2 regions of the Fructilactobacillus carniphilus genome follow, and region 1 is predicted to be linked to the other one. Evidence: a T-box and tRNA genes for the amino acid it is inferred to sense, from the RefSeq annotation. Region 1 holds a T-box; the other holds one or more tRNA genes.
What was found. A T-box is a leader RNA that pairs with one kind of tRNA and senses whether it is charged. The one in region 1 lies ahead of leuS (leucine--tRNA ligase), so its partner is inferred to be a tRNA-Leu.
Positions count from the first base shown of each region.

Region 2: it encodes a tRNA-Leu, which carries the amino acid that the T-box ahead of leuS (leucine--tRNA ligase) is inferred to sense. The anticodon was not compared.

Region 1 covers NZ_CP097121.1:335,986-348,398, forward strand. The annotation lists gene metK (methionine adenosyltransferase) at 1-1,062, shown strand, start outside; gene M3M37_RS01795 (MDR family MFS transporter) at 1,127-2,587, shown strand; gene mnmM (tRNA 5-(aminomethyl)-2-thiouridylate-methyltransferase MnmM) at 2,584-3,141, opposite strand; T-box leader at 3,225-3,424, shown strand; gene leuS (leucine--tRNA ligase) at 3,479-5,902, shown strand; gene M3M37_RS01810 (putative polysaccharide biosynthesis protein) at 5,958-7,640, shown strand; gene M3M37_RS01815 (TMEM175 family protein) at 7,680-8,288, opposite strand; gene M3M37_RS01820 (ACT domain-containing protein) at 8,510-8,944, shown strand; gene M3M37_RS01825 (alpha-keto acid decarboxylase family protein) at 9,030-10,703, shown strand; gene M3M37_RS01830 (zinc-dependent alcohol dehydrogenase family protein) at 10,815-11,858, opposite strand; gene M3M37_RS01835 (ABC transporter ATP-binding protein) at 12,036-12,413, shown strand, end outside.
Region 2 covers NZ_CP097121.1:879,320-891,732, reverse strand. The annotation lists gene M3M37_RS04555 (peptide MFS transporter) at 1-567, shown strand, start outside; tRNA gene M3M37_RS04550 (tRNA-Tyr) at 686-768, shown strand; tRNA gene M3M37_RS04545 (tRNA-Gln) at 778-849, shown strand; gene M3M37_RS04540 (GntR family transcriptional regulator) at 906-1,607, shown strand; gene M3M37_RS04535 (nicotinate phosphoribosyltransferase) at 1,707-3,173, shown strand; gene nadE (ammonia-dependent NAD(+) synthetase) at 3,189-4,031, shown strand; gene M3M37_RS04525 (Tex family protein) at 4,105-6,282, shown strand; gene M3M37_RS04520 (SprT family protein) at 6,285-6,731, shown strand; tRNA gene M3M37_RS04515 (tRNA-Leu) at 6,783-6,868, shown strand; gene M3M37_RS04510 (LCP family glycopolymer transferase) at 6,972-8,123, opposite strand; gene M3M37_RS04505 (2,3-bisphosphoglycerate-dependent phosphoglycerate mutase) at 8,295-8,966, shown strand; gene M3M37_RS04500 (C1 family peptidase) at 9,090-10,424, opposite strand; gene rpiA (ribose-5-phosphate isomerase RpiA) at 10,476-11,162, opposite strand; gene M3M37_RS04490 (dCTP deaminase/dUTPase family protein) at 11,308-11,844, shown strand; gene radA (DNA repair protein RadA) at 11,860-12,413, shown strand, end outside.

The DNA of each region.
Region 1 (12,413 bases):
ACGTCCGTAACCACTGGATTAGTGTTAGTTTTTGGAGAAGTGTCCACCACGGCGGACGTCAACATTCGCGAGATTGTTAGAGAGACGATTCGCAAGGCCGGATATGATGATCCCGCTTATGGGTTTGATGCCGATAACGTGGCTGTGTTGGTTTCAATTGATGAACAATCACCAGACATCGCACAGGGAGTCGATGAATCAGAAGAAACCCGGTCTGGCAAGGGGGATCCTCTTGATCAAATCGGAGCGGGAGACCAGGGAATCATGTTTGGGTACGCAACTGACGAAACTCCGGAACTGATGCCCCTACCAATTTCGTTGGCCCATAAACTGATGCGTAAAACCGCCGCAGTTCGTAAGAGTGGTGCAATTGAGTACCTGCGTCCGGATGCCAAGGCCGAGGTAACGGTTGAATTTGATGAAGCAGGGCAACCATTACGGGTCGATACAGTTGTCCTTAGTACCCAACACGATCCGGATGTGACCCAAGCACAGATTAAACAAGATGTGGTTAGTAAAATTGTCAAACAGGTCATTCCCGCCGAGTACCTTGATGACGAAACTAAGTATTTGATTAACCCAACCGGTAAGTTTGTAATTGGGGGACCCAATGGGGACGCTGGGTTAACTGGTCGAAAGATTATCGTGGATACCTACGGGGGTTCTGCTCACCACGGTGGTGGAGCCTTTTCCGGGAAAGATGCGACAAAGGTCGATCGTTCAGCGAGTTATGCCGCTCGCTACATTGCCAAAAACATTGTAGCCGCTGGCTTAGCCCACCGAGTAGAAATTCAGTTAGCCTACGCGATTGGGGTAGCTGAACCGGTTTCCATTCAAGTGGATACCTTTGGGACTTCTGATTATTCAGAAGAAGAACTAATTCAAGCCATCCGCCAAACGTTTGACCTACGGCCGGCCGGCATTATCCAAATGTTGGACTTACAACGACCGATTTACAAACAAACGGCCACTTACGGTCACTTTGGCCGCGACGATATTGATTTACCTTGGGAACACACCGATCGGGTAGCCCAGTTACAAGCGGAGCTCCCGAAAAAATAAACAACTGCTAGAAATCCGATCCGTAAGGGTCGTTTTTTTAGTCTGAAAGGAGACTTGCTGCATCATGCCAGCACGAACGACAAACGTGAAAGTCGTGACCATTGCCCTGTTTATTGCCACCTTTATGAGTGCAATTGAGGGAACGATTGTGTCCACGGCTATGCCTACGATTGTGGGAGATCTCCATGGGGTTTCTCTCATGAACTGGGTCTTTTCCATTTTTCTCTTAACCAACGCGATTGCCACACCGATTTACGGAAAATTGGCGGACCAGTTGGGGCGCAAACGGGTTTTCATCTTTGGCCTGGGGGTTTTTACCTTAGGTTCGCTTTTCTCTGGAATGTCTGGAAGAATGGAAACGCTAATTTTATGGCGGGCTCTCCAGGGAGTGGGAGCCGGAGTAATCATGCCGGTTTCGTTTACCATCGTGGCCGATATGTATCCCTTTCAAAAACGGGCGGATGTGGTCGGGCTGCTAGGGTCCGCCTGGGGAATCGCCTCTATCGTAGCGCCATTACTAGGGGGCTTCATTGTTGATCAACTCTCGTGGCACTGGATTTTCTTCGTTAACGTGCCGATTGGTTTGGTAACAATCGGCCTAATTGCCTGGTTTTTGGTGGAACCGGCTGCGAAGCGTTCCACTCACATTGACTATGGCGGAGTCTTTTTAATTGCGGTGGTCTTGTTGGCCATCATGTACCTCTTTCAATTATTGGGAGAAAACCCATTGCACTGGCTAATGATGGCAATCTGTGTTGTGGTAGCCATCGTTGGCATGCTGCTTTTTATCTATCAAGAACGGCGAGCTGTCGATCCCATTATCCCGTTAAGCATGTTTAAACAACGGACTTTTGTAACGCAAAACTTGATTGCAGCTCTGATTAGCGGCTTCATCTTTGCCTATGAGGTTTATTTACCAGATTGGACCCAGGGGATTCTGGGTTTACCCGCAACCATGGCTGGTTTTGCGATTACTCCGAGTTCGATTATGTGGATCATTGGTTCCTTTTGGACCGGGAAGTTGCTGGCGAAGTTTCGGCCCCAGTTGATTACCTACCTGAGTTTAATTTTCATTGGGTGTGGGAGCTTGGCCTCCGTGTTAATTCCGATTAGTACGCCATTTTGGGCCTTCTTCATCATTTCGGGCGTCATGGGAGTCGGATTCGGATTGTGCATCACAAACGCCTCGGTAACGGTGCAAAATGAGGTCGCTCAAGATCAAATTGGAGTGGCTTCCTCGTTTAATACCCTCAGTCGAACGTTAGGTCAGACCTTGATGATTTCCATATTTGGGATTGTGATGAATACCACGATGCTGCATGGGGTGCACAGTCATCCCCAGACCAACATGAAACTGATGAATGAATTAATTAATCCACAGACGGCTAAGTTATTACCAGCTCATTTAATTCCTCAGCTCCGCGAAATTTTGTATGCAGCGTTACACAACGTCTTTCTAGTCGCCGGCTTGCTGGTAGTGGCAACGCTCGTGGTAAACTGGTTTGACCGAAAAGCTCGTACTTAGCGTTTTTGAATTGCCAACAGAAACGGTGGTTGGTGAACCTGATTCAAGAATTGATACTGTAAAACGTTGAATTCCCATTGGGGAAGGTGGGGAGCCCAGTTGAGGACCTGGTCCTTTTCCGCTTCTCCACCAGGATGACCGTAATAGCAAACCACAATTACTAGTCCAAGGGGTTCCAGGAGCGCCAGACATTTTTCTAATGCCGTAATGGTGGTCTCCGGATGGGTAATCACGTGGTGGTCACCATTCGGAAGATAACCAAGGTTAAAGATGGCACTTTTAACTGGAACCCTGACGACCTGGTCCAGTTGTTCGTGTCCCAGTTGCACGACCGTTGCGTTCTGGTAGCCAGTAGCAGCTAGTTTTGCTTTCGTGGCCGTTACGGCCGCTTTTTGGATATCAAAACTGTAGACGTGGCCGGTCGAACCCACTAATTGGGCCAATTTGAGGGTATCATTTCCCATTCCCGCCGTAGCATCGATAACGGTATCACCCGGTTTTACCACCTGGTCTAAGAGGGTGTGGCTAAAGTGTAATGCAGATTGTAATTTCATGGTAAACCTCGCTTTCTCCCTCATTATAGCAATAAAATCCTTGTTTTTTTGCCGGGACTTTGCTATTGTGAGGAGTAACTACAGAGTAACCAATGAAGCAGAGTAGTAGAACCAGACGATTTAGCAGCGACTAAGCGGTAGGTGTGAGCTTAGATTTCAGTGGTTCGAACTTGTTGTGGAGGTTTTGTTAATCAAATGATTAACCGTTTTCCGCGTTATGGACACGAGCGTTCTTCAATAATTGAAGAGAAGTTAGGTGGTACCGCGGAATTTCGTCCTATAGAATTAGTTTTCTATAGGCTTTTTTTATGGCAAAAATTACAAAGGAGTGTTGGACATGGCTGTTTATGATCACAAAGAGATTGAAACCAAATGGCAAAACTATTGGGATGAGCACCAGACGTTTAAAACGGGCGAGGATCCAAACAAAGAGAAGTACTATGTTTTAGACATGTTCCCGTATCCATCTGGTCAGGGACTGCACGTGGGGCATCCCGAAGGGTACACGGCAACTGACATTATGGCCCGTTTTAACCGGATGCAGAACAAGAACGTTTTGCACCCGATGGGATGGGATGCCTTTGGGCTACCAGCTGAACAGTATGCCATTAAGACTGGGAATAATCCAGCCGAATTTACGAACCAAAACATTCAAAACTTCAAACGCCAGATTAAATCACTCGGCTTTTCGTACGATTGGAGTCGGGAAGTTAACACGACCGATCCGAAGTACTACAAGTGGACCCAGTGGATTTTTGAACAACTATACAAAAAGGGCCTCGCCTATGAAGATGAAATCGAGGTCAACTGGGCCCCTGATTTGATGGGCGGTACGGTAGTTGCCAACGAAGAGGTGGTTAACGGTAAGACCGAACGGGGTGGTTACCCCGTGTACCGGAAGCCAATGAAGCAATGGGTTTTGCGGATTACGGCGTACGCCGAACGGTTGTTAGATGACTTGGATGATTTGGACTGGCCGGAAAGCATTAAACAGATGCAACGGAACTGGATTGGAAAATCAGTCGGGGCCAGCATTAAGTTTGACGTGGACCAACATCCAGACGACCAAATTGAAGTCTTCTCCACGCGGGCGGACACGCTCTTTGGGGCAACGTACCTAGTCTTGTCTCCGGAAAACCCACTGGTAGAAGACATTACGACTGCTGAACAAGCTGATACGGTGGCTGAATATCAAAAATACGTTGCTTCTAAATCCGATTTGGAACGGACCGACCTTAACAAGGATAAATCCGGAGTCTTTACCGGAGCTTACGCGAAAAACCCCGTAAACGGGAAATTACTGCCCGTCTGGATTGGGGATTACGTGCTACCATCGTACGGAACGGGAGCCATCATGGCGGTTCCCGCTCATGACCAACGAGATTACGAGTTTGCCAAGAAATTTGATTTACCAATCATTCCCGTAATTGCGGGTGGTGACATTGAAAAGGAAGCTTACACTGGCGATGGCGTTCACATTAATTCAGGCTTTTTGGACGGCATGGACAAAGATGAAGCGCTTCACACCATCATTACCTGGCTGGAAGATCACGATGCGGGAGCAAAGAAGGTTAACTACAAGCTCCGGGACTGGATTTTCTCCCGGCAACGGTACTGGGGTGAACCCATTCCGGTGATTCATTGGGACGATGGCACGACTTCACTGGTGCCAGAAGACGAACTCCCGTTGCGGTTGCCAAAGACCGATAACATTAAACCGTCTGGAACCGGGGAAAGTCCATTGGCTAACCTTAGTGATTGGGTTAATGTAACGGATAAAAACGGTCGGCACGGTCGGCGGGAAACAAACACAATGCCGCAGTGGGCTGGGAGTTCGTGGTACTACCTCCGTTACGTGGATCCGAACAATGATCAGATGATTGCTGATCCCGAAAAGTTGAAGTACTGGTTATCGGTTGACCTGTACGTCGGTGGAGCCGAACACGCCGTCTTGCACTTGTTGTACGCTCGGTTCTGGCACAAGTTCTTGTATGACTTAGGTGTTGTTCCAACCAATGAACCATTCCAACGGTTGGTGAACCAGGGAATGATTCTCGGAACCAATCACGAAAAGATGTCGAAATCAAAGGGGAACGTGGTGAACCCGGATGACATCGTGAACGAATACGGGGCAGATACCCTCCGTCTCTACGAAATGTTCATGGGCCCGTTGACGGAATCGAAACCATGGAGTACGGATGGAATTACCGGAGCTAACCGGTGGATCAAACGGGTTTGGCGGATGTATGAAGGTGACGCGGAACAAGCAACGGGCATGGTGGTTAACGAAAACGACGGAGGATTGGCCAAGAGTTATAACCAGACCGTGAAAAAGGTTACCGACGACATCGAAAAAATGCGCTTTAACACGGCTATTTCCCAAATGATGGTCTTTGTGAACGACGTTTATAAACGCCAACAACTGCCCAAGGAATACGCCGAAGGGCTAATTAAGTTGCTGTCCCCAATTACACCACACATTGCAGAAGAAATTTGGCACCGGTTGGGTCATGACGAAACGATTGCCTACGCTGCTTGGCCGACTTATGATGAAAGCCAATTGCAGGCGGATGAAGTCCAAATCGCCATCCAAATTAACGGTAAGGTCCGGGCGCGGCTTGCCATTCCTGCTGACGCCGATCAGGACACGATTGAAAAAATGGCTTTGGAACAGCCAGATGTGCAAGCCAACCTGACTGATAAAACGGTCCGGAAGGTGATTGTGGTTCCGAAAAAGATTGTCAATATTGTAGCCAATTAATCTATTTTGTGCTAAATTGGTGCTTTGAGATTTGGTTTGAAAGTGGGTTATTTTAGTGGATAACGATGTTGAAAACAATCAATTAGAAGAACAACAACAGTTCGCAGAATCAGAACAGGCCAAGGGTCAAATGTTAAAGGGATCCGCCTGGATGACAATTGGAAGTATTCTTTCACGGATTCTCGGGGCTTTGTATATCATTCCGTGGCGGCTAATTTTTGGAGCCACCCTATTCCCGATTGCTAACTCGCTTTATACTCAGGGGTACAACATCTACAGCTTTGTGCTGATTGTGGCAATTGCTGGGATTCCATCTGCGATTGCGAAGCAGGTAGCGCACTATAACGCGTTAAACGAGTATGGGGTAGGTGTTGAGTTGTATAAAAAAGGGGTTATTCTTTCCATTTTAATGGGAGTGATTAGCGCCCTAATTCTCTGGTTTGCAGCGCCGTTCTTAACGAACGGGGATTCCAACGTAATTCCGGTCATTCACTCGTTATCGTGGGCGGTTTTGATCATTCCTACGATGAGTTTAACCCGGGGATATTTCCAGGGTTATGGTGACATGGCCCCGTCCGCGATTTCCCAGTTTATTGAACAATTGGCCCGGGTTATTTATATGCTGGTTTCCGCCTTCATTATCTTACGGGTTTTACACGGTAACTGGGTGACAGCGGTGTCGCAATCAACGTTTGCAGCCTTTATCGGCGCCATCTTTGGATTTTTGATCCTGGGCTGGTACTACTGGCGCGGGCGTAATTACTACCGATCGTTGGTGGCTCATAGTAACCATCAGTTGCAGGTACCCACGAACCAGTTGTATCGTGAAATCATCAGTCAGGCAGTTCCTTTCGTCATCTTGGGAGCCGGAGTGACCATCTTCTCGCTGATTGATCAATTTACCTTCTTTGACATTATGCGGCTGGCAACCAACTTTTCTGAACGGACTTTGCAAGTTGATTACGCGGTCTTTGCGGGGAATGCCAATAAATTGACGATGATCGTGATTTCTCTGGCTTCATCGTTAGCAATCACGGTCGTACCGTTACTATCAACGGCCTTTACCAAGCGCAACATGCAAATGATGCGAGATCAACTGTCTAATACCATGATTCTCTTTGAATTTGTGATGTTACCGGCTTCCTTGGGGATGGCAGCCGTGGCGGGTCCTTTGAATCGGACCTTTTATGGAACAGCAAACATGGACTTTGGAAGTAACGTGTTGACCTTTGCGGCCATCGCGGCTATTCCAATCGGATTGTTCGTGGTAACTTCTGCCGTCATGCAGGGGGTCTCCCAAAACCGGCGGGCCGTGAAGTACTTTGTAATCGGAACAATTGCAAAGGTCTTGACGCAATTTCCGTTGGTCTACTGGTTTGGAGCTTTTGGAACACTGATGTCAACTGTAGTCGGATTTACAGTTGCCAATGGGTTAATTATTTATTCTTTAAACCGCGACTTTGGTTTTGAGGGTAAAAAGATGCTTAATGATTCGGCCCGATTAATTGCATATTCGTTGGCTATGTATGTCATTACTTTAATCGCCGTTTATGCGCTTAACTTCTTAGTTGGATTGTTCGCTAATCCGTTTAGTTCATTGATGAGTTTAGTCGTGACGGCTTTAGCCGCTCTAATCGGAGCAAGTGTTTACCTGTACTGTACTTTGAAGAGTCGGATTGCCGACGAAGTCTTAGGAGCTCGGGTGGCACGACTGCGAACCATCTTGCACATTAGTTAAAATTGATAACAAAAAAAACAGCGCGAGCAGCGCTGTTTTTTATTTGGGTGTGGGACCCTCGAGTTTGTCACTGTCCGGAGAGGTGTAAATTCCGTTGATGATAATTTCAATTAAACTAAAGACTAAACCACTAGGTGGGAAAATCCAAATGGCAATGGCAGTTACAATAATTAAAGCCGGAAACTTCCAACTAATTAAAAATTGATAGCTACACATATTTTTGATTTTTTTAATGCCCGTTTGATCGTTTTCTCGTTCCATTTCGTTTAAAATAACCTTGCTGAGAATCAAATAGGCAATGTTCCAAGCAGTGAAGAAAAGCAGGTAGAACAGTTGTGGAGCAACGTTATCCATGAACTTTCCCACCCAGGCCGACACGACGGGAATTAGGGACATCGTAAAGAGCCACAGGTTATTGGCCCAATAGATTCGTTTTGTAATCCGGTGAACCAGATAAAACATGTAATGCTGGTTGTACCAGGCCACTCCGATGAAGACAAAACTAACGATGTAGGCAAACAATTCAGGAATCCCATCGAAGATTTCTTCAAATCTGGGGGTATTCGGGATTTTGAATTCCAACACCATGATGGTGATGATAATAGCGACAATGGCATCCGTTAGGGCTTCGACTCGTGATTTTTTCACAGTACCAACCTCCAATTGAAATTTAGTGCTTCAACTAAAAATTATAGCATATTTTGGATTTACTAAAATTGACTAGTAAGAAATTGATTAATAATCAAATGGGGTGTGAATGGAAAGCGCTTCACTTCTATGTGGTTAATTGATATGATGAAAACAATCATAGGACGAATTTAACTTTTTGTTTGATTAGATACGAGGGAATCGCGGAGGAGTTGAGAACAATCAAACAGTATTACATTGTGGATCAGTCGTTACTACCAGAAATGTTTGGTAAGGTAATCGCTGCCCGTCAGTTGCTAGAAGAGGGTAAAGCTGCAAACATTAGTGAAGCGGTTAAAGCAGTCGGAATCAGTCGGGGCAGTTACTATAAGTATAAAGACATGGTGTATTCGACTGACGATTCTAGTTGGAACCGCAAGGCGGTCATTTCGTTAATGTTGAATGATCGACCAGGCGTATTATCTCAGTTGTTAAAGGAAGTGGCCGCTAGTGGAGCAAGTATTCTAACCATTAACCAAAACATTCCGATTCACCAACTGGCCAGCGTGGTCATTTCCCTGGATTTGACTCACATTAAAATTACGTTAGATGAATTACTGGCGGACTTTAAGCAGGTGGAAGGTGCGAGTCAAGTTCGGTTGGTTTCAATTGAATAACAATTATCAAATATTGATTTTAATGAAAACTAGTGTAATGATATAATTACTCTAGTTTTTTAGTTATTTAAAGCGAGGAAAATTAATGAATAAATATACAATTTCTGATTATCTATTAGACGTTCTTCACTTTGGAAAGGTTTATCAAGTGCTGGGCGTTCCTGGTGATTATAATTTGTCCTTTTTGGATCATATTACCAGTCGCACTGATATGGAATGGTGTGGTAATTTAAATGAATTAAATGCAGCTTATGCGGCCGATGGATATGCTCGACAACAGGGATTAGCTGCATTTGTGACAACTTATGGAGTGGGGGAATTAAGCGCAATTAATGGACTAACTGGTAGTCAGACTGAAGGAGTTCCCCTGTTAGAAATTGTGGGGTTACCTACAACGGCTAATCAACTGCAAAGAAAACGGGTTCATCACAGTTTAGGAAACGGTAATTTTAAACACTTCCAAGCGGTTCATCAAGAATTAGGAATTACAACCGGAATTATTACTGCAACTAATGCAGTGACAGTTGTAAATCAATTATTACGGAAAATTATAACTACGAAACAGCCTGCCTACCTGGAATTACCCTGTGATTTAACTGAATTACCGGTAAATCCAGCGTTCAAACAACTAATTCCCGCTTTATTTAAACCGAGTATAGATTTAGACCTACCTCTAATTCCCCAAACATTGATTAAACAGGCATTGAAACAAGCCAAACAGCCACTAGTGATTGTTGGACAGGAGATTGAGCAATTTCAATTAGGCCCGGTAGTGCAAACTTGGTTAGAGAAACAGAAATTGCCTTTTGTTGATTTAATTGATAGTAAAGGAGTGGTGGCGGAAACTTCCAGTCAATTTAGGGGAACTTATCATGGTCAATTATCGAAGCAGAGGATTCAAGAACAGGTTCAACAAGCTGATGTGCTTTTCTTAATTGGAACCATTTTCTCAGATGTTAATACAGCGGGTTTTTCCCAGCAAATTCAACCAGAAAAAATGATCATGATTAATACCCAATCGGTTTCTGTCTACGGAGAAAAGCTGATAGATCAACCCATCGGTGGTTTTTCAGCTTGGATTCATGAGCTTTGTGATGCACAAAGAGTTGATAAAAATGAAAATTCATTGACACCCACGCACCATCCAGCAATAGAGCCAGTTCCCGTAGCCAACCAACCGTTAACACAGACTTTTTACCAAAAAGCATTAGCTCAGTTTTTACAACCGCATGATACGGTCGTTATAGAACAGGGAACTTCATTATTTACCATTGAGGACGTTAGATTACCCTCAGGAGTTAAAGTGATTTCGCAGCCACTGTGGGCTTCAATTGGTTATGCCTTACCCGCAGCTTTAGGTAGCCAATTGGCTAATCCTAATCGACGCCATCTTTTAAGTATTGGAGATGGTTCTTTGCTACTAACAATCCAAGAATTAGCCTTTGCGATTGAACAACACTTAACGCCCATCATCTTTTTACTGGATAACCATGGTTATACGATTGAAAGGGTGATTCATGGAGAACGAGCTAGTTACAATGATGTTCCCCAGCTTAATTATCAACATCTTTTGCCTGCTTTGGGAGCAAAACCCAAAACATATCGGTTTATGACGGTAAAAACTGAAACAGAGTTAATGAGCACGTTAACTAATTTGAAAGAAGCAACACCCAAGTTAACGATTGTTCAAATTTGTCTAGCCAAAACAGATGCTCCTCAGGCACTACGAAAATTTGTTGATTTGATTTATGGTGATTAATTATTTATTTATCTAATTAAAATAGATGATGGCTGCGAATTATGGTTGATAAGTAAACAAGAGGAACAAAAAAACGGTTGAAATTTTCATTTCAACCGTTTTTTGAATGTTTTAAGCTTGGTCATCAACAACCAATAATGATTTAATGGCTTGTCGTTGATCCATGGCATCGTAAGCATCCTGGATTTGGTCTAAGGTAAATTGCTTAGTAAAGACCTTTCCGGGGTTAATCTTACCGTCTAAGACGGCTTGCAAGAGTTCAGCACGATCGTAGGTAGTTACAGAGGCAATTCCACCCCGTAAACCAGTATTGTTGTAGAACAATTGGTTAGTGTTCATATCAGGCTTTTGGGGAATTCCAACCCGTCCGATGATGGCACCCGGACGGACAATCTTAGTTGCTGTATCGACAGATTGTTCCGTTCCAACACATTCGAGCACGGCGTCCACTCCGGCACCGGTTAATTCCATGACGTGTTTTACTGCTTCGTCACCACGTTCTGGAACCACATCAGTAGCGCCAAATTCACGGGCTAACTTTTGCCGGTCTTCATGCCGACTCATGGCGATGATCCGTTTAGCGCCCCGGAGTTTGGCAGAAATTACCCCACACAAACCAACGGCTCCGTCGCCCATAACGGCGACCGTATCACCTGGCTTAACTTCGGCAGTAGCAGCAGCGTGGTAACCAGTGGCCATTACGTCTGAGAGGGTGACGAAAGAATTTAACATTTCGGGAGTGTAATCAGATGGTTGCCCTGGAATCTTAACGAGCGCCCAGTTAGCGTTCACAAACCGTAGATATTGAGCTTGGTAACCGTTGATATTGCCAGTTTCTCGGTTTAAACAGTTACCGTCAAAACCAGCTTTACATGCGGCACAGTGACCACAACCGTGGGTGAAAGGAGCAATTACGAAGTCACCAGGTTTAACGTTAGTAACTTCTGAACCCACTGATTCAACGATTCCGATTCCTTCGTGACCTGTAGGCGTTCCGCTGTCTCGTTGGGAAATTCCCCGGAACCACCATAAGTCGGAACCACAAACGCTGGCGCGTACGATTTTAATGATGGCGTCGGTTGGCTTTTGAATTTCTGGTTTCGGTCGATCTTCAATCCGAACTTCGCCCGGTTTAATAAAAATACTTGCTTTCATAATGACACTCCTTCGTAATTTTAGTTTATTAAATAGCTAGTAGTTAAGCGATTAGCTACTTGTTTTAAGTATAGCGGGAGCAAAATTAGTTTGCGAATATTTTGTTTGGAGATTGACAAAGGTGAAAACTGGGATTACTATGAGTGAGTACTCATTCAGAAAAAGAAAAAAGGAGTGATCAAAATGCAGCCAACCATCACGGTGCAAAATTTGGAACAAGGGTATGGCAAAACAATTATTTTGAAGGATATCAACCTTACTGTGAATCGGGGACAGATTTTAGCGCTAATCGGTCCGAGTGGTTCGGGTAAATCAACGCTCATTAAATCGATTATGGGCATGCTACTACCTAAACAGGGGCAAATTCGGGTCCTCGATACCCCGATGCCCGACCGGTTAATTCTTGGAAAAATTGGGTTCATGGCGCAAAGTGATGCTTTGTATCAAGGGTTAACGGGAAAAGAAAATCTCGAATTCTTTGGTTCCTTATTAGGGATGAATCAGGCAGATATTCATCAGCAACTGGATTATGTGGCTGGAATTGTGAATTTGGGC
Region 2 (12,413 bases), 540 kb from region 1:
GAATCAGGGTCCAGTATCTTAGCTACATTTGCCTTAAAGCAGACCAACAACCACCTCGGTTGGCTGACGATTAACCCTAGTTGGTATCAATCGTTAAATCCGCTCTTCATCATGCTGTACACGCCGCTTTTTGTGTGGTTATGGACAAAACTGGGAAAGAACCAGCCTAGCACGCCGAAGAAATTTGCGTACGGACTCTTCTTTGCTGGATTATCGTTCCTCTTCATGGTGATTCCGCTCGTTCTGTTTGGAACGCATGCAATGGTAAGCCCGCTGTGGTTAGTGGGTAGTTGGGCCATCATTGAAATTGCAGAAATGCTGATTTCGCCAATTGGTTTGTCGGTTACGACGAAGTTAGCGCCAAAAGCCTTTGGAGCGCAAATGATGAGTATGTGGTTCTTAGGTGACGCCGCTGGGCAAGCCATCAACTCCCAAATTGCTCGTTTCTATACGCCGGGCAATGAGGTTGGTTACTTTGCTGTCATCGGATTAGTTGCCATCTTGATTAGTATTATTTTATTGTTCCTCGTTAAACCAGTCGAAAAATTGATGGATGGGGTTCGCTAATTCGTTAGAAAAAGTCCTAAAATTTTAGGACTTTTTTTTATTTTTCCCTTGACGATTTTCGAGATTTTGGGTAATATAATATATGTTGATTAGGTGATGTGAATCACCTAAGAATGTCGGAGGGGTAGCGAAGTCTGGCTAAACGCGGCGGACTGTAAATCCGCTCCTTCGGGTTCGGTGGTTCGAATCCACTCCCCTCCATTTTATTATTGGGCTATAGCCAAGTGGTAAGGCACCAGGTTTTGATCCTGGCATGCGCTGGTTCGAACCCAGCTAGCCCAACTAACTAATACGACTGACTTGTGTCAGTCGTATTTTTTTACAATGAGGAGGATCTCATGGCACTTCCAGTTTACATCCAAATTCATGACGACCTGAAGGCTAAAATTGAGCGTGGTGATTGGCCGGTCGGAACGCGACTACCAGCGGAACGCAAATTAGCACTACAGTACCAGGTGAGTCGGATGACACTGCGTCAGGCAATTGGAACGTTGATTGATGAGGGTTTGTTGAAACGGAAGGCGGGATCCGGAACCTTTGTTACCAACCAGAAGGTGCAGGAACACATGTCAGGGATTTCCAGTTTTACGGAAACCATGTTGTCATTGGGTAAGCAACCCTCCAGTAAAACCTTATCCTATCGGATTGTCGAGCCCACTTTTCGCGAAGCTGAACATTTGCAACTAGATCCAGGAGAACGGGTTTTAAGGATGGAACGACTTCGTTGCGGTGATGACGAACCGATTTGCTTAGAAACCACGGTGGTCACGGCCCGCTTAGTCAGCGACATGAGCCAAGCCGAGGTCACGAAATCGTTGTATCGTTCTTTGGAAGAACGGTGGAAACAGAGTCCGACTAGCGCCCAACAGTACATTTCGGCAATTTTAGCCAGTCCAGAAGTGGCAGAACAGCTCCAAATTAAACCGAGCGCTCCAATTCTCAAGTTGAAACAGATTTCATATTTTTCCGACCAACAGCCGTTTGAGTTCGTTGAAACCCAGTATGCGGCCGAACGTTTTGAATTTTATCTGAAACAGTAGTGAAAACAACTCCACGAAGGGGTTGGTTTTTCTTTAGTTGCCAAAGAATGGTAAAATAGCGGTAACTATTTATGAGGAAATGATTTTGGGAGGATAACAATGGCACTGGCTGATGCTGCTGACAACTTAACGCTGCATACCGATGATTATGAAATTAACATGATGGCGACTTACTTTGAAAAGGGAATGGCGGACCGCCACGCCGTGTTTGAAGTTTACTTTCGCAAAATGCCGTTTGGCAACGGGTATGCCGTGTTTGCCGGCTTAGCCCACTTAATTGATTACTTAAATAATTTGCGGTTCACCGATGCCGACATTGATTACCTGCGGGCTCAGAGTGACTATTCGGAAGCCTTTTTGGACTACCTGAAGCATTTTCAATTCCACGGCACGATTCGCTCGGCCCAAGAAGGGGATTTGGTCTTTAACAACGAACCAATTGTCCAAGTCGAAGGGACGTTACCAGAGTGTCAGCTAATCGAAACGGCGCTCTTAAACATCGTCAACTACCAAACGTTGATTGCTACGAAGGCCGCTCGGATTCGGAGCGTGGCAGGCGATGACCCATTGCTGGAGTTTGGGAGCCGGCGCGCCCAGGAAGTTTCGGCTGCTTTATGGGGAACCCGGGCCGCTTACATCGGCGGTTTTGATGCCACTTCGAACGTGCTAGCTGGTCAACAATTTGGCTTACCGATTTCGGGAACTCACGCACACTCGTTGGTGGAATCATTTGGAAACGACTATGACGCCTTTAAGGCCTACGCCGAAACTCACCGTGACTGTGTCTTCTTAGTTGATACCTTTGACACGTTGAAAAGCGGAGTCCCAGCTGCCTTAAAGGTCGCTCGCGAAATGGGTGACCGGATTAACTTCCAGGGAGTACGGATTGATTCTGGAGACATGGCCTACATTTCTAAGAAGGTCCGGGATCTGTTGGATCAAGGTGGTTTCCCGGATGCCAAGATTTATGCTTCCAACGACCTCGATGAAAATACGATTAGCAGTTTAAAGATGCAGCACGCTAAAATCGACGTCTGGGGAGTGGGAACCAAGGTCATCACGGCCTTTGACCAACCAGCATTAGGTGCCGTTTACAAGTTAGTTTCGGTCGAAAACGACCAGGGGCAGATGATTGATACCATTAAAATTTCTAACAACGCTGAAAAGGTCTCCACGCCCGGTAAGAAGCAGGTTTGGCGGATTACGGAACAGAAAGATGGTAAGTCCGAAGGAGACTATGTGGCGTTAGCCACTGAGGATCCCCGCGACGAAGCGGAACTGTATATGTTCCATCCGCAATACACTTACATCAACAAGACGATTACCGATTTTAAGGCCGAACCGCTCTTAAAGGACATCTTTAAAGATGGTCAGTTAGTCTACGAACAACCGAGTTTGGCAGAGATTAAGCAACACGCTAACCAGGTAAAGGACATGCTGTGGCCAGAATACAAGCGGATGCTCAACCCCCAAGAATACCCGGTGGACTTGTCGCAGGCTGCTTGGGACAACAAGATGAACTTGATCAACCAAATTCAACATGGTCACGAAAATCATTTACAATAAACGGAGGAACAAGCGATGAATGCGGAACAACGCGCCATCCAACAACAAATTATCCAAACGTTACGGGTTCAACCAAAGATTGATCCGGCAATGGAAGTACGTCGCAGCGTGGACTTTATGAAGGATTACCTGCAGCGGAATCCGGGTCTAAAAACCCTAGTGCTGGGCATTTCTGGCGGACAGGATTCGACGTTAGCCGGAAAATTAAGTCAACAAGCGGTGACCGAATTACGCCAGGAAACGGGCGATGCTGATTATCAGTTCATCGCCGTGCGGTTACCGTATGGAGAACAAGCTGACGAAGCGGATGCGATGGCAGCGATTGATTTTATCCAACCTAATCGGACCGAACGGGTTAATATCAAGGCAGCAACGGATGCCATGGTTGCCGCCGTCGATGCTAACGATGAAACGTTATCCGACTTTAACAAGGGGAACCTGAAAGCCCGGGAACGGATGATTGCTCAGTTTGCGATTGCCGGTGCGCATCACGGAGTTGTGGTAGGAACTGATCATGCGGCAGAAGCTGTGACCGGTTTCTACACTAAGTTTGGTGACGGAGCAGCCGACATCACGCCTCTGTGGCGCCTCGATAAACGGCAGGGCCGGGAACTGTTAGAATACCTGGGGGCTCCTACAACCTTGATTGCTAAGACGCCCACGGCTGATTTGGAAGACGACCGACCGTCCTTACCAGATGAGGTGGCGCTGGGAGTCAGTTATTCTGAGATCGATGCTTTTCTGGAAGGTCAGGACGTTAGTGAGCAAGCGGCAGCCACCATTGAGGACTGGTACCGCAAAACGGAACACAAACGCCACACACCGATCACGGTCTACGACGATTTCTGGAAAAATTAATTAGCGACTAAACTAAAAGACTTCGTTAGCGATAACGGAGTTTTTCGTTTGCAGCGAAAAGGTGAAGATTTAAATGGAACAAAAGTTAGTCAAACAAGTTGTTGCTGAACTTGATCAAATCAAAGTCGGGCAAGCGCAACGGACGTTACAATTATTAGAGGATGGCAACACGGTGCCATTCATTGCTCGGTACCGGAAGGAACAAACCGGGAATCTGGATGAAGTTCAAATTCGGGAATTGGCAGATCACTACCAGCGGGCCGAAAAGTTAGCCTCCCGCAAGGCAGAAATTACCAAGCAACTGACCGAACAACAGCATCTAACGCCGCAGCTAGAACGGCAGTTAGCAGCAGCAACCACCATGCAGCAGGTGGAGGACCTCTACCTGCCGTATAAAACGAAACGGCAGACCAAAGCCGAACTGGCCAAACAACGCGGTTTGCAGCCGCTGGCAAATCAATTACTGCAGTTTTCAGCTCAGCCGGTAGAACAACTCGTGCAACCGTTTGTTAATCCTGATCAGGAGCTTCCAAACGAAACGGCTGCTATCAGTGGGGCACAGGAAATCATCAGCCAAGCAGTCACTGAAACGGCCCGGTTTCGGGATTGGATTCGGACCTATACTTGGGAACACGGTCAGTTAGTGACGTTAGTGAAGTCGCATGGGAAAGAACAGGACGAACGCCAGGTCTACGCGAACTACTATGATTTCACGGAGCGCTTAACTCAGATTCCAGCCTACCGGGTGCTCGCAATTAACCGGGGCGAACAGGAACAGGTTCTGCGGGTTAAAATTGACGTGGATGAGAATGTAATTCTTAACTATTTGCAGTTTCACGTAATCGGGAAGCACACTGGTCCGAGCGTCACGGTGGTGCAGCAAGCTCTGACGGAAGCCTTTCGCCGGTTCCTTCGCCCCGCGATTGATCGAGAACTCCGCAATCAGCTCACAGAAGCCGCAGCCAACCATGCAATTAGCGTCTTTGGGACCAACCTTTATCATCTGTTGATGCAACCGCCGCTGAAAGGGAAAGTGGTGCTGGGTTTTGATCCAGCCTACCGCACCGGGTGTAAGCTAGCCGTGGTCGACGAACGGGGGAAGTTCCTCGCGAAAAAAATCATTCATGCGACCCCACCGGCTAGCGAAAGGCAGATCAAGCAGGCCACGAAAGAGTTACAGCAGTTAATTGCGCAGTATCACGTGGACGTGGTGGCAATTGGGAACGGAACGGCTTCACGGGAATCGGAACGGTTCGTGGCGCAGGCGTTGCAGTCCTTAGATCGGCCCGTTCATTACGTGATTGTGAACGAATCGGGAGCGTCTGTGTACTCGGCCAGTCCGTTAGCCCGGGCAGAATTTCCGCAACTCCAGGTCGAGGAACGGTCCGCCATTAGCATTGCCCGCCGGCTCCAGGATCCTTTGGCGGAACTAATCAAGATTGACCCGAAGGCAGTCGGAGTGGGGCAATACCAGCACGATGTAGCCGAAAAAGAACTGGATTTGCAACTGGACCGGGTGGTAGAAACGGCGGTGAATCAGGTTGGAGTTAATCTGAACACCGCCAGTCCGCAACTACTGGCCCATATTTCAGGACTGACGCCCGTGGTGGCCGGCAACGTGGTGGATTACCGGGAAGCCAACGGCGGTTTTACTAATCGGAACCAGCTCAAGCAGGTTCGGCGTCTCGGGCCGAAAGCCTTTGAACAATCCGTCGGTTTTTTACGTATTATAGGGGGAAGCAACCCATTCGATAATACTGACATTCACCCGGAAAGTTATTCGGCGGCCCAGCACATCCTGGACGAACTACAGGTTGACCGGGATCATTTGACTGATCAGGATAGTCAAACGAAATTGCAGCACGCTAATGTCGCGCAATTAGCCGCGCAACTCGATTTACCTAGCTCGTTAGTCACTGATCTCTTACAGGGACTCACGCATCCCGGCCGGGACCTCCGCGACCAGATGCCGGCTCCCTTGTTAAAGGACGACGTGTTAACCATGGCGGACCTGCGCGAGGGAATGCAGCTGCAGGGAACAGTTCGCAACGTGACCGACTTTGGAGCTTTCGTGGACATTGGGGTTAAACAGGACGGTTTGGTTCACATCTCCCGGATGAAAAAAGCCTTTGTCAAGGACCCAGCTACGGTTGTCGCAATCGGCGATGTGGTCACCGTTTGGGTGATGGGGGTCGACGAACAACGCCAGCGAATTCAGTTATCGATGATTGATCCACACGAGGAGAAATGATCATGACCGACCAACAGTTACAGCAGTTAGTGGAAACCATTTCGGCGGACTCTTTTCAGCGTCCGTTTCATCACCGTGCTTATTTTAACCGGAGGTTGCAGACCACCGGGGGCCGCTACCATTTAAAGTCCCATAACATTGATATTAATCCGAAGATGGCGCAGGACCGGGCGGTGTTAACCGGCGTGATTAAGCACGAGTTGGTTCACTACCACCTGCATCAGATGGGACAATCGGGTAAGCACAACACGCCAGCCTTTAAGCAGTTACTAAAAGCGGTAGGCGGGAGTCGTTATGCCCCGCGGATGGACCAGCAGTGTCGCTATCTTTACCAGTGTGAGCATTGTGGGCAACAATATCCGCGTCAGCGTCGTCTCAACGTGCAGCGCTACGTCTGCAGTCAGTGTCGCCATCGCTTAAAATTAGTTAATCCAGCGGTCGCCAAGTAAAAAAGACTTGCATCTCTGCCGAATTCTTGCTATGATAATGATTGTTAATTCGCGGCCATGGCGGAATTGGCAGACGCGCAAGATTAAGGATCTTGTCGGGAGTTTTCCCGGTGGAAGTTCGAATCTTCTTGGCCGCACTATTTAAAAAGGATTGCTGACGTTCGTTCAGCAATCCTTTTTTGTTATTAAACAGGCGCCAACCAAAAAACCGATTCTGCACGAGGCGGAACCGGTTCTGAATTAATTTTTCGGTAATTCGTTGTTATTATTAACGGAGTCATTACTGTTAAAGAAGGAACCGTCTTCACCATCTCCTTCATTGGAGTTAACTTTACGTTGGGTTGGCGTTAACTGGCTTTCGGTTGGTAAATCAAGTGATTTTCTGATGTTGTTAGAAACCTTTAGCAGTTCCTTATCTGGAGCAACCTGATAACTTAAACCATCTACCATGGCGTTGTCACACTGCAGGGCGGTTTGTTGCAAGTTCTTAGTCGCGTCCTTGTAACTGCCAGCGATGGTGACCATGTCGTCAAAGGTGAGGTTTGTTTGCAGATTTCCTTTCAGACTCTTTAGAATCTCGCCGTAGCGACCAACGTTGCCAATCGTCAATCCTTTTTGTAAGATGGCGTTGAGGACTTGGCGTTGCCGAATTTGCCGGCCGTAATCACCGAGCGGATCTTGGTACCGCATCCGGGAATACTGGAGGGCGGTTTGACCGTTCATGTGTTCAGTTTTACCCTTTTTCACGCTAATTCCTTCGTAGTCAAAGGTCAGGTTCGGCGTGATGTCCACGCCCCCGACGGCGTTTACCATCTGCTTAATCCCCTTCATGTTAACGACGGCGTAGAAGTCAACGGGAACGTTAAAGAGCCTGTGGACAACCTCAGTTGCCGTATCAGCCCCGCCAATGGTATAAGCGGCGTTAATCTTTTCGTACGGTTGGGAATCGCCCGGCACCACGACCTTGGTATCCCGTGGGATACTAGTGAAAGTGGTCTTTTTAGTGTTCGGGTTTACGGTTGCCAAAATCATAGAGTCAGTACGTCCCTTATCTGTCCGCCCCAGTTCTCCGGTATCAGTTCCCATCAATAGAACGGTAAATGGCTTGCGTTGCTTAATTACTTTGGCAACATCCCGGGAATTCTTGGCTCCAGAGTAAGTTGAGTTTAACGTGGAAGCCACCCGTTGGTACTGAAAGAAAGCGAAACCAAGGACGGCGAGAGCTACGATTAGTAACCCGGCCATCCAAGTCCAAGCCTTGGGATGCCACTCAATCTCATCAGGATTCGGCCGCTTCGGTGGCTTCGAACGTTTCGGTGTTGGTTGTGATTCATTCATAAAATGGTTGCGGCCGGTACGTTTGTCCGGCTGATTATTCCGTCTCTCTGTCATGATAGCCCTCGTTTTTATATCAGTCTGTTCTCAATTATAAACTATTCGGAAAAAAAGCTGACGTTGAAACGGTGATTTTAAGGAATTTTTTACAATTAAATCGCCAATAGGGGTTTTGGGTTGTGTGTTAGAATAGCAGGTAATGAATTCACTAGGAGGTGGGGGTTTTAGATGGCTAAATTAGTTTTGATTCGGCACGGAGAAAGTACCGCAAACCAACAGCATATTTTTACGGGGTGGAATGACGTCCCGCTGACGGAGCAGGGGAAGCAGGAAGCACGTGAAGCTGGAGAACGGTTACGCCAATTGAATTTGTCTTTTACCGCGGCCCACACCTCTTATTTGAAACGGGCGGTTCAATCTGAAAACATCGTGCTAGACAGCATCGACCAACTTTGGATTCCCCAGTATAAGACCTGGCGGCTGAACGAACGGCACTATGGCGCGCTACGGGGTCGCAAGAAACCGGTGGTCCGGGAAGAAGTCGGCGAAACACAATTCATGCAGTGGCGCCGGAGTTTCACGGCCGTTCCGCCACTGCTAGACGAGGTCATCCTGAAACGGCGCTACGCCCGGATTGGTGTCCATGAACCGCGGGCGGAAAGCCTAAAAATGGCTTACGACCGCTTGTTGCCATATTGGCAGGATCAACTAGCCCCGCGGCTCTTACAACATGAGAATCAGCTAATCGTGGCCCACGGCAGCTCGTTACGAGCGTTGATTAAGTACCTCGAACACCTCTCCGACGTAGCCATTGACGGGGTGGAGGTCCCGAACGCCCAGCCAATTGTTTATACACTGGATGACCATTTACAAATTGCGGATAAGCAGATTTTACGTTAGCAGTAAGCATTAAATTAGATAGTTAGGTTGAAGACTAATTGTAGCCGAACCGGTGTGATTTTCTTTTCACCAACTAAAAAATGCGTAACCACATTTCGTGATTACGCATTTTAATTTACTTAATTAAGCTAACGTACCCATTGGATCCCATGGTGCGAGAACCGTTGGTGCTTGGGCTTGTTCTTCTCGTTCTTGGTCAGTCAGGTACTTCTTGTTGATGACAACTTGGTAAACAAATTCGCTGAACCAGTCGTCACTCATGACGAAGTAACCCTTGGTTCCGACCTTGTCACCCCAGCTGTTTTCGACTTTCCACTTGGTTGGCTTGCCGTTGACAAGATCAACTCCGGTAATGACCATAGCGTGGTCCATCACACTTTCGCCGTAGTCGAGGCGTTCGGCTTTGCTCATGCTCATGTCGGTGTCCATCAGTTGGTCAACGTGGTAGAGATCGGTGTCCATCAAACCGTTCTTCCGGTCGCTGGCTTGACCAACGTCACTACCGAACCAGACCGTTTCACCGGCTTGGAGTTGCTTGATGGTTAATTCCTTCAGGCGTTCGATTGGTAAGTTGTAGTGCTTGATTGGTTGACCACCAACGACGTTTCCGAGCATTTCGACCGTGTAAGTTTGGTTAAACGGCTTGTCGTCCGTCGGGGAGTTAATGATGGATACGTAGTCAGCTAAGTTGACGTTTACGTATTTTTTAAAGAACTCCTGGGGCGTGATGTTTTGGTCAATGTGGTATTGGTTATCACTGTCACGGTATTCGAAGGTAAATTCCGTCGTGGGTTTGCCAAAGGCGTACACTAACATCCGGTAGATTTCGTTTAACATGTCATCTTTTTTGGCATTAATGATTTCTTCGCTTTGACCGTCTTTAACCAGTTTTCGTAAGATGATGGCATCGTGCCGTAACTGGGTGTTTAAGGCGCTGTTTAACTCACTGGAGTTGTTGCTGCTGGCGGTTTCAGCCATGGCAGACTTCGGCACCACGCCGTACTTTTCAATCAAAGCGGCAATCATGTCCCACTGACCACCGTCTTGTTGTGGCGTTTGTAAGAGGAAGTTTACCTTCCGATCCGTCAATGGTTGGTTGGCCGTCTTTAAGACGTTGGTTAAGAAGTAGTTCGACTTTTCAAACTTATCCCAGAAGAAGAGGTAAACTTGAGAAAGTTCGAATTCCTTCGGGACGTTAAAGTTGCCTTCGACCTTGGACCGCATCGTGTTCAAGGCGGCAAAGAGCCAGCAGCGACCACTCCGTTTTTGGTCGGAAACCGGTTGGCTGGAGACGTCCACGGAAAAGACGGGGTATAACTGGTCGTTGGCTTCGTAGTCAGCGGCGGAAGCTAAAATCCCGTTGTGGGTAACGGCGCGCCGAATCACGTCGGCATCTGGTTGTTCCTTTAGGTTATTTTGATAACGTTCAATGTTTTCTGGTGAAATTTCCTTTGGCATTGCAATGACCTCCATCAATAAATTACGAATATTATACCGCATTTTAGGTGTTTACCGCACGTTAATGACCTCAGGACCGTTAGCGTGTTGCACAATAATCGTGTTTACCATGTCTAAGAAGAGGCCGTGTTCAACTACTCCCACCAGGGGATCGAGGATGTGGGCCAGTTCTTTGGGATCATCTAAAGGATCGAGGTAGAGATCAATGATGTAGTTGTTAGAATCCGTGGTAACGAACTCGCCAGCTGCGTTCTTGCGGAGCTGGGGTTGTAAGTCTAACCGGTCTAAGCGGCGTTCGAGTTGCGTACTGCCGTAGGGGATGACTTCCACCGGAATGGGATAGTTAAAAGCGGTGACCATCTTGCTTTCATCCACAATCCACATGTTCTTCGTGGAGTTCGTAGCGACAATCTTTTCCATTAAATGGGAGGCGCCCCCACCTTTGATACCTTGGTAGTGTTGGTCAATTTGATCGGCACCGTCAATCGTAAGGTCGATGCGGTCGACTTCATCGACGGTTTTGAGCGGAATCCCCAGTTCGTTGGCATGCTTGCGGGTGGCCTTGGAAGTTGGCACCCCGACGATGTTGAGGCCTTCTTTTACTCGTTGCCCCAGGGCTTCAACCATGTACCACATCGTGGATCCACTCCCAATGCCGACGACCATCCCATCTTCAATGTATTGAACGGCTTCTTGACCCACCTGCGCCTTTTGTTGTTTAATTGCTTCGCTATCCATTGACTGTCCCCTTCATCCACCATATAATTTATAATTCAGTCTTTAATTTTCCATGGCTTTTTAGCATTTGTCAAGTAATGTTGAATTGCTCTAAATCCTGTTAGAATGGTACTATCCAATTATTTAAAGGTGAGGAGTTTTGCAAATGAAACGAGGGTTTGAAATTACATCACAAGCGGCTGATTTGGGAATTCAATTACCCCAGCGCGCAACGAAACAAGCAGCCGGTTATGACCTGGCTAGTTCCACTGACATCGTGTTGCCATCAATCTGGAAGCAGGGGCTCTTACGGGCCTTTAAGATTTTACGCCAGGGGCGGCAGTTAACCGCTACAGAAGCCGACGAGGCCAGTCAAGACTTGAAGCCTTACTTAGTTCCGACTGGGATCAAGGCCTACATGCAACCCAACGAGGTCTTAATTTTGGCCAACCGGTCCAGTAATCCGCTGAAACGGAGCCTGATTTTACCCAACGGGATCGGCGTGATTGACGCTGATTACTATAATAATGAGAAAAACGAGGGAGAGATCTTTGTCCAGCTGGTTAACTGGGGGATTCGGGATCGTAAGATTCACAAGGGCGATCGGATTGCTCAGGGAATCTTTATGCCGTATCTCCTAGCGGATGCGGATGAAACGCCGCACACGACGAGAACCGGTGGCTTTGGCTCTTCTGGTTATTAGAGAGGAAGCACGTGTATGAGTAAAACAAAGACCCAGTTTGTCTGTTCTAACTGTGGTTACATTTCACCGACCTACCTGGGCCGGTGCCCCAATTGTGGGGAATGGAATACGTTTACCGAAGAAACGGTCACAAAGGATAGTGGAACAAACGCCAAGTCGACTCGAGTGTCTTTGACCGGAAGTCGCGTGGAACCGCAACTGATTAACGAGGTTGACGCTCAGGACGCGCCCCGCTACCAGATTCAATCAGCCGAGTTAAACCGAGTGCTCGGGGGCGGAATTGTGCCCGGATCCTTGGTCTTAATTGGGGGCGATCCCGGGATCGGGAAGTCGACCTTACTGCTCCAAGTTTCTGGGCAATTAGCCACGCTCGGAAAACGGGTCCTGTACGTGACCGGAGAAGAAAGTGCAGATCAGGTTAAGATGCGGGCGGATCGGCTGCAAATTGCGGTGAATGACCGGCTCTACGTTTTTCCAGAAACCGACATGACGGCGGTACGCGATGCAATTGCGAACCTAAAACCGGACGTCGTGATTGTCGACTCCGTCCAAACGATGCAGGAGGGCGA